Regions from separate parts of the Marinomonas sp. genome, predicted to be linked through region 2. Evidence: predicted binding sites of a transcription regulator. Region 2 holds the regulator's gene; the other holds the start of a gene.
The links. Region 2 encodes FNR, which switches genes on or off when oxygen is low (the NO sensors DNR and NnrR bind a similar motif). Its sites were predicted from a motif close to TTGATNTANATCAA; they were not measured.
Positions count from the first base shown of each region.

Region 1 (7,672 bases), 2.0 Mb from region 2:
CGTAACAGTAAATTAACCTGCGATGAGGTCATTCCTAGTCTTTCAACGGCGGATTTTGGTAATTGCTGGTACTCCGTTCGAGACAGTAATTGCAGTTCTTCGAGCCAATGGGCTTGTTCTCCCAAAGTGACACGAACTTGATCGCCGATAATGTCCATATCGGTGTCTTGGTCCACCACAATTGAAATATCACGCTCGGCTTTGGGTTGTCGCGAGACGGGGCGCCAAGGGGATAAATCGAGCATTTGTTGTTGGATCCGGGGATCTGGGTCCCGAAGCAGTCGAATATCAGGAAGGCCTTTGCGCAGCATCAGCACTCTGTCTAAACCTAATCCGATGGCGACGCCTGTGTAGTCATTGCTTGACCAACCGTTCCTGTCTAATAAGTCTGGATCGATATTGCCGCACTCACCTACTTCAATAAGAGCTTGGCCTTCAATAGCATCCAATTGCACACCATTTATCGTATAAGGATGCGGCGATTTGGATTGTTGTACGACATGATGAGGTAATAGGGTCTTCATTAACGCCGCAATGGACTCGCTTAATATCTGTTTGTCTTCGGCTTGCGCTTTTGGCATGACGATCCAGATATCCAATTGATGTGGCTCCGCACAGTGCCAGCGATCAATGCAATCGCGACGATAAACCAAGCCATGAGTTATTAAACCAAGCGACGCCGGGCGCATACTTTGCCAGCTACTTAACCAAGTTGGCACCGCGCTGGACGTTTGCGTTCGGAGCATCAAGCTATCTGAAACATAGCGACTGTAACGAATGTCTCTTGATGCACCATCGGTAGGATAGCCAAGCGCGTCGTAGTTTTCATAGACAGGTACAATAGGATTAGCGTTGATGCGCTGTAGGTAACAGGGCCAAAGCGATGCGACAGCGGTTTCCGCGTCACTAATGAGTTGCTGCATTGCATGAATGCCGTGTTTTGGATTGGTTAGATCACGCAGGGAAAGTGCGCTAAGTAATTGTTCGTGGGTAAGATAATTGTGTTTAGACATTATAAAGCTCCATAAATCCAAGATAAAAAATCAGTGCCATCTGTTTGGATTCCTCCGAGTCAGGACTCGGAGAGAGCTTGTCTTTGAAAGGTTATTTCAGAAAGAACAAAGCCGCCGTGTCCAGTTTAGGGACTCGGAGGCTGATAAATCGATGTGATCGTGCGAGTAAGATGTTCATGATTTAGATCCTAGCAGGCTATCTCTTACGGAACAAGATCCGATTTACTTGACCTTGTTCCAACGTTATTACACTGCGTTCGGCGCCTTGGGTTCTGGATAGTCTTGACTCTGAATGGGGTCTTTTTGCAGTTCTCCCCAATGTCTTTCTAACGGCATGACGCCAGCCCACACTGGCCAGTCGTTATCGGCTGGGTCATCGACTGGAGGCTCGGCGCGCATTTTGACTGAGGCTTCGTCGATTTTGATCCGCACAACGCCAGTGGCTTTGATTTCTTGCTCATTGACTGGGCGTAACGTTTCCCAACGACCTGGGCTAACTTTTTCTAAGAAAAGTTTGAATTGACGAACTTTTTCTTCTTTGTCCTCAATGAGTTCTGGCACACCAAATAAGGTGACAGAACGATAGTTCACAGAATGATGCATGGCGGAACGCGCCAAAACTAAGCCATCCAATAGACTGATGTTAATGCAGACTTTTTCCGGTTCGTCGATTGGCCCTTTGACATTGCGGGCTTTCGAATGAGCGTGCCAATAGAAATAATCCCCTTCGCGCCAATGGCTGGTGGGGGTGACAAATACTTGGCCACCTTTGGTTTGCCCGACATGACACATTAGCGCCGCATCAATAATGTTTAACGCTAGGTCTTTGTCATAAGAAGCACGGTTTGGCCCGCGTTTTACTTTACTTAACGGGGTTTCTTCTAACGACTGGCTCATAAATTCGCTCCTTGTATCTCAATGGTTGATTGTCTATAACAAGACTGTAGTGAAAACTGGCTTCTATAAAAATAGCCAGAATGAAGATAAAAAAGCAGGCCAGATTATGAAGTGCGCGATAGCCAGTTTACGTTTCTCATTAGAGGACGGCACACCCTATTACCAACAGTTGATTGAACAAATCCAACAAGGCATTGTGTCAGGGGAATTATCGGTTGGTGACAAATTGCCCTCCTCACGTTTTTTGGCGGGTTCATTAGGTGTTTCTCGAAGCACCACGTCACGAGCTTATGATCAGTTAATCGCGGAAGGCATTTTAACCAGCGAAGAAAAACGCGGTGTTTTTGTTGCGGCTTTGCCTATGGTGAGTCACCGTACGACGACACAATCCAATTCTTCCTATTTACCTGTTAATAAAGCACCAGTGAAACGAGCGTTTGATGCGGGAGCTGATGTGTCTGTTTTTCCTACCAAGGAATGGGCGGCAAGCATGCGACGTAGCTGGCTCAACCCAGATTTGATGGTACTGGAAGGCGGATATAGCACTGGCTATCCGGATTTAAAAATGGCGATAGTCGACTATTTGTATCGTGTTCGTGGTCTTGAATGCTCAGCAGAGCAAATTATTGTGACGGCTGGCAATCGGGACTCGTTACTTTTATTACAACACGCGATTGCGTCGTTGGGGGATTCTGAAGATTTGCCAATGAAGTGGTGGTTAGAGGAGCCGACTTATCCACCAATTCGTCAGGCCATTCCTTCATATGCTAAAGCGGGTGCTCTTTTGATTGATGAAGATGGGCCTTGTTTGCCAGAGAGTGAACATGTTTCCAATGTGGCGATTGTGACGCCTAACCGCCAATATCCCCTTGGTGTGAGCATCAGTGCAGCGCGACGACAGCAATGGTTGCAAGCACTGCAAAATGATTCTCCAAGCTGGTGGTTGGTAGAAGATGATTACGATAATGAATTTGTCTATCAGGGGCGAAGTAATATGCCTTTTATGCAAACGGCGAGTGTTCATGAAAAGGCTAGAGATCGTGTTTTCTTTGTAGGAAGTTTTTCGAAAGTGCTGTTTCGTGGCTTACGGCTTGGCTTTATTGTCGCCCCGACGAAACATATCGCGGCTTTGCATAAAAGCCAGCGGGTGCTAGGTTCATCAGCGTCCTTGCCTATCCAGCCTGCGGTGGCGGACTTTATGCTTCAGGGACATTTTGATCGGCATGTGAATCGAATGCGTCGGCATTATCGACTTAAACGCGATCTTCTATTAGCACTCCTAGAGAGCCATTTAACACCTTGGTTTGATTGGAAGAAACCTCGTGGCGGAATGCATGTTCTAATTGAATTAAAGCCTAATTGTGCCCCTATGTTAAAAACTGAGATGGCGTTAGATCAGTTTATAGCCCAAGAGTTAGGCTTTGACGATGTGCTGCTTTCAGCTTTGTCTAAGCATTATGTTTATGAACAAAAAACATCTAATAGTGGGCGGCTTGGCTTTTTATTAGGTTTTAGTGGTCCAAAAGAGGAAGAAATGACGCATATAGTGAACATTCTTCAGAATTGGTTGCTTGCGCATTTGCTTGTAAAGAAGGCTGACTAATTGTAAGGAAATCGTCTTAGAAGGGTGCTAATCTCAGTGTCTTAGGGCTAAGTGGCTATAAATTGATCAGGGCAAGAATGTGAATTTTTATAAAAAGACAGTGAAGCAAAGGTGAACAAAGGCTAAACTAGACTTTGTATGGCTGTATAATTTTTGCTATATTTCGCACACTTAAATTCGTATGAAGCGAGTAAAAACGACATTTTCACTTTTGTTTTTATGAATCGGATGGATAAATTGAACAAATTTCAAGACATTCTGCATCATTATATGCGTTCGATATCCAGTATCTTGGTGGATTCTTTACGCCCTGTTATTGCTGTGTCTTGCTTGTTTTTATGTTTCTTTATACTTATTGCCACACCCTCCTCTGTTAATGACCAAAGCGTTATTAATATTGACCCTATTTTTAATGCGGGGCTATTTTATAGCCTCGTTTTTATAACTCTATTATTGGTTAGTTATTGGTTCGTTATGACCAATATCAACCCCGCTCGCCAGAAATTGGCCTTCTCTTTATTTCGTGTATTTGCTCCTAATGAGCAATTGAGTCGTGTTGAGGCACGATGCATGATGAGATGTGGAGCTCCCCTTTTCAGATTTAGGTGATCCAAAAAAGCCATTATCGCGTTAATGTTATTAACTAGGTACTGGTCTTTGTGCTGTTTTCAGTGTGGTGATCTTTACTGAAATACCCGGCTTTTGCCGGATTTTCGTTCTGTTGCTTGATGTTCAAGTGGCAGTTTTGTGAACCTCGGGGTTAGAGGATGATTCTCTTGTTAACTCGTATCCTTAGTAAAGTCGCTTTGGCGCTAATGGTGGGCTTGCTCGCCGGTTGTCAGGGTGGTGTGCTCGATCCTAAAGGGCAAGTAGGTATTGAAGAGAAGCAACTAATTATTGTTGCGACTTTGTTGATGCTGCTTGTTGTGATTCCTGTCATCTTCATGACACTTTATTTCGCTTGGAAATATCGTGAAGGTCGTGACGAAATCTACGAACCTAAATGGTCGCACTCCACAAAAATTGAAACCATTGTTTGGGCTATTCCAATTGTTATCGTGATCATTTTGTTCGTGATTACTTGGAAATCGACTCATGCACTCGATCCTTATAAGCCGTTGAAGTCGGATAAAGATCATATCAACGTTCAGGTCGTTTCGATGAACTGGAAGTGGTTATTTATCTATCCGGATCTTGGTATTGCGTCTGTGAACGAGCTGAGATTCCCAGCAAATGTTCCTGTTGCTTTCCAAATTTCTTCTGAAGGCACAATGAACTCGTTTTTCATCCCTCAATTGGGTAGCCAAATCTATTCAATGGCGGGCATGGTAACTAAGCTTCACTTGATCGCAAATGAACCTGGTACATTTAAAGGTATCTCTGCGAACTACAGTGGACCTGGTTTTACTGGTATGAAGTTCAATGCTATTGCTGAGCCTACGGAGGAAGATTTCTACAAATGGGTAGAAGGTGTGAAAGCTGGCTCTCATGACGTTATTAATAACGGCGTGTTGAATCAAATTTCCTATGACAAGCTTGCTGAATATGACGCAGATCCTCATCACAAGCATGAGGCAACGCCTGTTCAGTATTACAACTCAATTGAGCCAAGTATTTTCATGGATAACGTTATGAAATTCATGAAGGATCACGGCCAAGTTGAATTGCTTAAAGGCACTTCCTTTGAACCTAAAATGATTCACGGTGATTCTAACCATGGCGAGATGAAGCATGGCGAGATGAAGCATGGCGAGATGAATCATGGGGAAATGAACCACGAAGCATCTGAACACTCATCTCACGAGATGCATACGGGGGAAGACAAATAATGTCTATTCTAGGTAAATTATCTTTAGATGCGATTCCGTTTCATGAGCCAATCTTGATTGCGACTTTCAGTGTCGTTGCTCTTGGTGGATTGATCCTTGCATTCTTACTGATTAAGTACAATTTGCTTGGTACTTTGTGGAACAACTGGTTAACGTCAGTTGACCACAAACGCCTTGGCGTCATGTACATAGTGCTTGCTCTTGTCATGCTGCTCCGTGGTTTTGCGGATGCTGTTATGATGCGTTTGCAATTGGCTTTGTCTACTAATGGTGGGGAAGGTTACTTACCTCCTCATCACTATGACCAAGTCTTTACGGCTCACGGCGTTATCATGATCATCTTTATGGCGATGCCATTCATGATTGGTCTGATGAACATTATTTTGCCTTTGCAGATTGGTGCTCGTGACGTAGCGTTCCCATTCCTAAACAACCTTAGCTTCTGGCTAACGGCTGGTGGTGCGATTCTAGTTAACATTTCTCTATTCGTAGGTGAATTTGCTAAGACAGGTTGGGTGGCTTATCCACCTCTAGCTGGTTTGCAATTTAGTCCGGATGTGGGGGTTGATTACTACATATGGGCACTACAGATATCCGGGATAGGGACGACCTTAACCGCTGTTAACTTCTTGGCAACAGTGTTTAAAATGCGTGCTCCTGGCATGAAATTGATGGATATGCCGATCTTCACTTGGACCTGTACTTGGGCCAATATCTTGATTGCTGCATCATTCCCAATTTTGACAGTGACTCTTGCTCTACTTACTCTTGACCGTTACCTAGACTTCCACTTCTTTACGAATGATGGCGGTGGTAACTCAATGATGTATATCAACTTGTTCTGGGCATGGGGTCACCCTGAGGTGTACATCCTTGTACTTCCAGCATTTGGTATCTTCTCTGAAGTTGTGTCTACCTTTACAGGTAAGCGCTTGTTCGGTCACAAATCTATGATTTGGGCGAGTGGTGCGATTTCTGTACTTGGTTTCATTGTATGGCTTCACCATTTCTTTACCATGGGTTCCAGCGCTAACGTAAACGCCTTCTTCGGTATGGCGACTATGGTTATTGCGGTTCCAACGGGTGTGAAACTGTTTAACTGGTTGTTTACAATGTATCGTGGTCGCCTTCGTGTGACAGTACCGATTATGTGGACGCTTGGTTTCATGGTGACTTTCACTATCGGTGGTATGACTGGTGTACTTCTAGCATTGCCAGGCGCTGACTATGTGTTGCATAACAGCTTGTTTTTGATTGCCCATTTCCATAACACCATCATTGGCGGTGCGGTATTTGGTTATCTAGCTGGTTTTGTTTTCTGGTTCCCGAAAGTGATGGGCTTCACACTTAATGAAAAATTAGGTAAAGCGGCTTTCTGGTGTTGGTTGGTTGGTTTCTTCTTAGCCTTTATGCCTTTGTACGTTCTAGGCTTCTTGGGCATGACGCGCCGTCTAAACCATACAAATAATCCAGATTGGAACATTTGGTTGTACATCGCTTTGGTTGGTGCTTTTGTCATCATGGCCGGTATTATTTGCCAGTTGCTGCAATTGTACGTCAGCTTCCGCGATCGTAAAGACAACATGGACACGACTGGTGATCCATGGAATGCGCATACTCTAGAGTGGGCAACATCTTCTCCACCACAGTCTTATAACTTTGCGGTTATTCCAACTGTTTCTGATATCGATGCGTTTACCGATATGAAAGAGAAAGGTGAAGCTTATGTTCGTAAGGATAGCTATGCACCAATCCATATGCCTAAAAATACAACTGCAGGTATGTTGATTTCTGGTTGCGTAACGGTAATGGGCTTTGCATTGATCTGGCACATTTGGTGGTTAGCAGCGCTTGGTTTGTTCGGTAGCTTTGTATTCCTTGTTATCCGAGCTTACACCAAAGACGTTGATTACTACGTTCAACCAGATGAAATTGCTCGTACCGAAAATGCGTATCTAGATAGCGTGGCTAAGGGGTAATCATGAGCACGACACATATGAATACACACGACGCTCACGACGAGCATCACGAGCATCACGACCACGATCCAGCACCACATAATGTGTTTGGGTTCTGGCTATATCTAATGACGGACTGTTTGTTGTTCGCTACCATTTTTGCTACTTACGCTGTGCTCTTTATGAACACAGCGGGTGGTGTTTCTGGTAAAGATATTTTCGAGTTGGATTTCGTTCTTGTTGAAACTGCATTACTACTTGTTTCAAGTATTACTTACGGTTTTGCGATGATCCGCGCGCACAAAAAAGATAAAAAAGGCACCCTTTCTTGGTTGGCTATTACTTTTCTTTTGGGCGCTGGCTTTATCGGCA
Region 1 is NZ_OZ245329.1:683,938-691,609, forward strand. Features, by position in the region: gene ACO05V_RS03120 (hypothetical protein) at 1-1,013, opposite strand, end outside; gene ACO05V_RS03125 (pyridoxamine 5'-phosphate oxidase family protein) at 1,260-1,910, opposite strand; gene ACO05V_RS03130 (PLP-dependent aminotransferase family protein) at 2,017-3,513, shown strand; gene cyoA (ubiquinol oxidase subunit II) at 4,281-5,342, shown strand; gene cyoB (cytochrome o ubiquinol oxidase subunit I) at 5,342-7,321, shown strand; gene cyoC (cytochrome o ubiquinol oxidase subunit III) at 7,324-7,672, shown strand, end outside.
Region 1: the regulator FNR is predicted to act here: its motif matches at 3,988-4,001, upstream of cyoA (ubiquinol oxidase subunit II).

Region 2 (7,672 bases):
GATTGCATTTTGTTCATTTAAAGATAGCTCTGGCCAAACCGTATCAACCGCTTTATCAAGGGACAAACCAATGATGTTTTTTATATCGTCTTTTACTCTTTTTGGTGCGTTTGCCAAGTGGCCAGCCTGCAACATGCTGTGACATATAGTGTCAATGGAATCGAACAAGGTACCGTCCCAATCAAAAATCACCAATTTAACCATAGATACCTCTTAAGAATAATCAGGCGAAAGTGTACCATAACCGAAAATGACAAAATAAGGATTGGTAATGACGACTGGTTATACTTTAGAGCAGCTTTCAATTGATCAAAGTGTCGAATATCGCAAGGTGGTAACACAAGCAGATGTGCAGGCTTTTGCTGACGTTACGGGCGATACAAACCCTGTTCATTTAGATGCAGATTACGCAGCAACAACTTCTTTTGGTAAGCCAATTGCTCATGGCATGCTGACCGCTGGCTTTATTTCTGCAGCCATTGGCACTCAATTACCAGGACCTGGCTGTATTTATTTAGAACAAACATTGAAATTCCGCTCTCCGGTTTTTGTTGGACAAGAAGTGGTTACCACAGTAACGGTTACAGATATTAACGAACGCCGTCGCCGAGCGACGCTAAAAACAGTGTGTGAATGTGACGGAAAAGTGGTTGTAACAGGCGAAGCAACGATTATGCTTCCAGCATAAACTGCTTACAAAACAAAGAGCTGAATTTATAAAGAGCATTGTTGTTAAACAGCAATGCTCTTTTTTTGTCGATGTGTGTCTGACACTCACTTCATTAAAAAGGTCATGAAATAAGCTATTACCTGTGCTTTGGATTGAGCTCCCTTATTTGCATCACAATTGTTAGTCAAAGTGTTTGATCGTGAAAAAATGCGGCATTTTGTAAAAAAGACTGGGATTTAAGCAGGAGCAAGCCTATATTTATTAGATAGAACAAGGACTAGGTGTTGCCATGAAAATTCAATTGCTAATGATCATTGCCGTAATAGTGTCGTCTTTATTGACGATATCTCAGCGCGCCAATGCTCAAGAGGCAAATCAATTTCGTTGGCTGGAACCTAATGTAGAGCAAAAATGTGACGAAGTCGTTGTCCCAGATCAAGGCAATGGTTCAGACAGCGGTTGTGTCATATTTATTCGGTTTCGCACCCAAGTTTCTACTTTAACTCCTACACCTTTTCTACATTACCGCTTACCCGTTATTACTAAAATCAGTGGTAACATCAACCCAAGAGCCCCGCCTGTTTCATTGATATAACTCACCCAATATCTGTCTATATTTTTTATTATTACGCTGGGGATTTATCATGAAAACATTAACTTACGTATCTACAAAAGACGTTAACGCTCTTACTTGGCCGGCCACTACAGAAAACATAAATCTTTATTCTCCTGCTTTATCCGTTTTTACTGATTTCCAGACCGCGGGTCCACGAGTGATTGAATCTAATACTCGTGCTGATGAATTAGTTCAGTTGATGAGAAAAGAACATGTACGCATGAAAATCGTAGTAGATACTGACAATCACTTTGTTGGCGTTATTAGTCTTGAAGATTTATCTGAAGATGTGTTTATCAAACAAGTGGCTAATGGCTTTCAACGCTCAGAGTTGATGGTTGCTGACTTGATGAGGGCGAAAGAAGCATTGCTTGCCCTATCTTACACATCCCTTAAACATTCAGATATCGAGTCACTCTTGTTTAGCCAACGAAATAATAAACTACAACATTTGCTTGTTATTGATGAAGGCACGAAAGCAATACGTGGCTTAATCTCGTCTAATGATGTTGCTCGCCAGCTACGGTTAGATATTGACGTTGCATTTTCTAGCTTTTCGCAGACTTACCAAAGCGCTGTTCTTGGTCAAAAAGATCAATCTAAAAAGCTAAAAGTGGCTTAAGTTAGCCAAAATTAATTTTATCAACCCATTAAAACCCCAAATTATATATAATTTGGGGTTTTAATGCTCAAACTAGGCTTCTTTCTTTTCGATCCAATAATAATAAATATCCCCTTCTTGCTCACGCTTAATAAGGTTGTGACCAAGAAATTGGCAGAATTTAGGGATATCTCTTGTCGTTGATGGATCAGTTGCAATAACCTTTAGTACATCTTTTGCCAAAAGTTTTCGCATCTCTACATGAAGCATCATAACGGGTTCGGGGCAAAGTAAATTTGTTGCATCAAGCAGCGCTTGGTGTTCCATAATATTTCTCTCAATAAGTTAAGCTTCGGTTTCGATATTCTTTTCTAGCCAATTTTTGGTGTAGGCTGCTATTTCTAAAATCGTATCTTCGATACTGGTATTGTATTTTTTTAAGGCTTTAAAGTCATGATCTGCACCTTCTACCCAAATAATGTCTACATTCTCTGGTAAGGATTGCTGACTTACCCACTCATAGGAACCAAGTTGATCCCTAGTCCCTTGAATAATAAGGCATGGCGATTTTAATTCATCAAGAAAAGCAAGACGGTGTTTTTCAGGCTTTCCTGCCGGATAGAAAGGAAAACCATAGCAGACGATAGCCTTCACCATAGGAAGATCCGAGAGTTGTGTAGCGACTCTCCCACCCATGGATTTTCCTGCGACAATACAGTTTTTTTCATTCGCAATGCACTCGGCATACTCAGGAACAAGAGTGGTAAACCTCGGTGGCGGCCTTTTCTTTCCGGTACGTTCTTGTTCTTGCATGTATGAAAAAGTTACTGGTATGACAACCTGTTGTCGTTGCTCGGATATAGCATTGCAAAGCAGTGTTAAAAAAGTGCTGCTGTGACCTGCGCCAGCACCGTGAGCGAGATAAAAAGGAAGAGGATTCATGTCCATAAGAGTCAGAAATGTTATTAGATCAGAATAGGAAGACGGTTAAAACCTTGCTAGAGGTATTATTGCCGACAATGCAGGAAAAGGTTTTATCTACAGTATGGAAATCCTTGATCTGGGTCAGCAAATGGCTTTTCACTAAAGTGTAAACTCCTATTAGAAATTTTAATAGGAACACATCATGATTTGGGATTCTTCACTTATTGCTAAGTACGACCTATCTGGGCCTCGCTACACATCTTACCCAACGGCACCACAATTCGACTCAAGTATTAGTAAAATTGCGCTTATCGATAAGATGTTAATGCCTTCCGAAGCACCTCTTAGTCTATATTTTCATATTCCGTTTTGTGCTCATCTTTGCTATTACTGCGCTTGCAATAAAATTGTGACTAAGAAGTATGAAAAAGGTGCTGAATACGTTGAGTTGCTAGGTGAGGAAATGAGATTACGCAGCCTCATGCTCGATCACACTAGAGAGGTAACTCAGTTGCATTTCGGTGGCGGCACACCTACTTTTTTAACAGAAGAATTAATTGATGTGCTGTTTGACAATATTCAACAACATTTCAATTTAATTAACGACGGAACACAAGATTATAGTATCGAAATAGATCCTAGAGAAATTAGTCGATCTAAGCTGAAATTGTTAACTGAAAAAGGAATTAATCGAATTAGCATTGGTGTGCAAGACTTTGACATCAAGGTACAAGAAGCTATTCACCGGGTTCAGCCTATCCAGATGGTAGCGGATCTAGTTGTAGATGCTCGAGCACTAGGCATTAAATCCATTAATTTCGATCTGATTTATGGTCTACCTTATCAATCAATTGAAGGTTTTAAAAAGACACTAGATCAAGTGGTTGAATTATCGCCAGAGCGAATATCGCTTTTTAATTATGCTCATCTACCGGATCGGTTTAGAGCGCAAAAGCGCATTTCAGATGAAAGTCTACCATTATCAAGCATGAAGCTTGACTTGTTAAAAATGAGCATCGAGCATTTGATCTCTGCTGGTTATGAATATATCGGCATGGACCATTTTGCGAAGCCGACAGATAGTCTGGCAATAGCGCAAAAACAAGGCAAGCTACAGCGTAACTTTCAGGGCTATACGACGCATGCTGGTACCGATTTAGTCGCTTTTGGAGTTTCTGCTATCAGTGATTTAAATGGTGTTTATATTCAGAACCATACAGACTTATCAATTTATAGGAGTAGTATTGAGAAAGGTCAACTGGCAATCGCTAAAGGATATATTAGCGATCTAGATGATAGAATTCGACATCAAGTTATAATGACGTTAACTTCACAATTTGAGTTGAACGCTGCTAGCATTGAGCAAAAATACAATATTCGCTTCTTTGAATATTTTGCTGAAGAGGTACAAAATCTAACACCCATGGTGGAAGATGATATGTTGGATATTAATCGTAGTGGAATGCAGACCACTATTAAAGTGACAGAACGCGGTAGATTACTAATTCGCTGTATTTGTATGGTTTTTGATAAATATCTTAATAGCGCCATAAAATACTCAAAAGTTATATAGATCGAGATCAGGGAGATTCAAATGTCAATGACACACACACAGTCACGATTCAATAGTACGCTTACTTCGCAGTGTCAAAACTGTAGCTTAAGTGCTCTTTGCCTTCCAATTGCATTGGCAGATGAAGATATCAATCGACTAGATCAAATTATTGAGCGAAAAAAGCCACTTAAAAAAGGCGAATTTTTATTTCGACAAGGTGATGCGTTTGATTCCGTTTACGCTGTTCGCTCCGGCACTTTAAAAACGTTTAACATCACTTCAGTTGGTGAAGAGCAAATCACGGGGTTTTATTGCCCAAGTGAACTAGTTGGTTTGAGCGGCATTGATTCAAACGTCTACCCTGTTTCTGCAAAGGCGTTGGAAACCACAACAGTGTGCGAGATTCCTTTTAGCCATCTTGAAGAGTTATCTTCACAGATTCCTTCTTTGAAGCATCAAATATTTAAGGTGATGAGTCGAAAAATATCCGACGACCAACAGATGATGGTTTTGTTGGGGAAAAAGAATGCGGATGAAAAAGTCGCTTCTTTCCTATTGAATCTATCTAATCGATTCAAAAAACGTGGCTATTCAGCGAGCTCATTCCGTCTATCCATGTCTCGCGGTGAAATTGGTAATTACCTTGGTCTGGCGGTTGAAACGGTTAGTCGAGTTATTACTCGTTTTCAAAAAAATGAATTAATACATGTTGATGGTAAAGAAATAGAGATAATTGACTTCCCTGAAATACAAAAACTCGTTGGGGTTGCCAGTGACTGTGGTAAAATCGCGCGCATTTAATTAATAAAATGAGGCTCTACTGGAATGCTTTACGACGATTTTTACGTTAAATCACTGATACAAACAATAGAAGACTGGCCTAAGCAAGGCATTAGCTTTAGAGATATCACCCCCATTTTTAGTGACCCTAAAGGAATGAGAATGGTTGTGGATGCTTATGTGCATCGCTACATAGCTAGTGATATTACTCACATAGCATGCATCGATGCTCGTGGCTTTTTGATTGCCGCTGTTTTGGCTTATGAACTACAAAAGCCACTTATCTTGGTTCGTAAAAAAGGTAAGCTTCCAGGTAAAACGATTTCACAGAAATACGCATTGGAATATGGTGAAGCCGAGCTAGAGATTCAAGAAGGCGCAGTTAAGGCGGGTGATGAGGTATTGTTATTTGATGACTTGATCGCTACTGGCGGCACTCTATTGGCAGCAATTAAACTATTGACCAATCAAGGCGCTAACATCAAAGAAGTGGCAGCTATTATAGATCTGCCTGATCTAGGTGGAAGCCAGAAGCTGAGAGATAATGACATTCCCGTTTTTAGCCTATGCGCTTATGATGGTGAATAATATCGTTATATAAATAAAAAAGGTGGCTTTCAAGCCACCTTTTTTATTTATCAAATTGCTACACTTTGCAGATTAGAAATCTACAGTTGCACCAATAGCAAAGCCATTATTTGCTTCTTTGCGAGTATCGTTGTCATAAATAATCTCTGTTTTGCCATAACTAATAAAGGCTCGTGCATTTCGCATAGTCATGTACTCTGCACGAAGCTCGTAGACATACATGTGATCAAGGTTAGTGAAAGACAAAACCTGAGGTGCGTAATATAAAGAACCAAAGATACTTAGACGGTTTGCTTGAGGAAGTGTGTAGCGATACCAGCCACCTAAAGCAAGAGCAACAGATACATCATCGTTATCTTTTAGGTCAGCATCTACACCGTACAATCGCACTCCAAGACCAACCTGCAATGGACCGCTGGTATCTGAATCTTCAACGCCCAAACCTATATGTGCGGTAGTGACACTTTTGTCTTTATCATAGGACATTCCTGCACCTATTCCAAAAGTTCCCATATTGAAATTCAGGCCACCTTTCACGGTCTCATTGGTTAATGCTACATCAGCAGTTGAAGCATTAACGATTGACGATCCTAAAATACCGACGGCTAGTAATAGGGTTTTATGAGTAAAGTTCATTTCTATTATCCTATAATGAAATAATATTTAATCGGTCAAAAGCCGCTGGCGACTGCTTCAACCCTTTAAAGTCGAATAAGTTTGTGTCTGCTAAGTGAGATGGTACTACATTTTGTATAGCAGAGAACATTGTCTCTGTTCTTCCTGGAAATTCTTTTTCCCACTTCTGCAACATATCCTTTACAACCTGCCGCTGTAGATTCTCTTGTGAACCACAAAGGTTACAAGGAATAATTGGATATTCCTTCATTTTAGCGAAGGCTTCAATATCCTCTTCCTTACAGTAAGCTAGAGGGCGAATAACGATATGCTTTCCATCATCGCTTAATAACTTTGGCGGCATAGATTTTAATTTACCACCAAAAAACATATTTAAGAACAATGTCTCAAGAATGTCATCTCTATGGTGGCCAAGCGCAATTTTAGTTGCCCCAATTTCTTCTGCGAAACCGTACAAAGAACCTCGGCGCAAACGAGAGCATAAGCCACATGTGGTTTTTCCTTCTGGCACGATCTCTTTTACAATACTGTAAGTATCACGTTCTAATATATGAAAATCCACTCCTAGCTCTTCCAGATAAGCAGGTAAAATATGCTCTGGAAAACCGGGTTGCTTCTGATCAAGATTTACTGCAATGATACTGAAGCTAATAGGTGCGCTAGCTTGCAGATTTCGCAAAATCTCCAACATAGTGTAAGAGTCTTTTCCTCCAGATAAACACACCATAACCTTATCACCCTCTTCAATCATATTGAAGTCAGCAATAGCTTGGCCAGTTAATCTGCGAAGGCGTTTTTGGAGCTTATTCAGCTCTAATTTTTCTTTAGGTCGAGTAGATAAATCCATCATAAATACGCTATAAACAAAACGCGCCTATACTACTATAAGGAGGCAACTATCGCATTAAAAATGGACAATATAAGACAAAAGTAGGTAAAAATTCACTTTCTATGTATTTTTAAAGGTAGTCACTTAGTTTTGTTTATAAATTGTAATGTTGTGCGACACTTTTTGCAGATATACTCAACACCTTTCTGGACCCTGGTGTGGCGTTGTTTAGTAAATTGGTGCTTTTGACAGGAGCAATGGTATTCGTAGGCTTGCTTTTGCGGAGGGACATCAAATGTATGCGTTCGGCTGGGGCGAATACCATACACTTTTAACATAACTGCTTGCCATTCTTTTCCATGGGGCTTTACCGTATTACCATAAATTTGAAAAACAATAATGTGAGCGACTTCGTGCGGCACAACAGTATCTAAGAATTCGACAGGATTTTGTTGATACATAAATTGATTAAA
Region 2 is NZ_OZ245329.1:2,730,861-2,738,532, reverse strand. Features, by position in the region: gene ACO05V_RS13100 (HAD-IA family hydrolase) at 1-204, opposite strand, end outside; gene ACO05V_RS13095 (MaoC family dehydratase) at 272-688, shown strand; gene ACO05V_RS13090 (hypothetical protein) at 960-1,265, shown strand; gene ACO05V_RS13085 (CBS domain-containing protein) at 1,315-1,908, shown strand; gene tusA (sulfurtransferase TusA) at 1,981-2,214, opposite strand; gene ACO05V_RS13075 (alpha/beta family hydrolase) at 2,233-2,829, opposite strand; gene hemN (oxygen-independent coproporphyrinogen III oxidase) at 3,014-4,384, shown strand; gene fnr (fumarate/nitrate reduction transcriptional regulator Fnr) at 4,406-5,167, shown strand; gene ACO05V_RS13060 (adenine phosphoribosyltransferase) at 5,192-5,734, shown strand; gene ACO05V_RS13055 (YfaZ family outer membrane protein) at 5,807-6,370, opposite strand; gene ttcA (tRNA 2-thiocytidine(32) synthetase TtcA) at 6,381-7,220, opposite strand; gene ACO05V_RS13045 (SprT family zinc-dependent metalloprotease) at 7,340-7,672, opposite strand, start outside.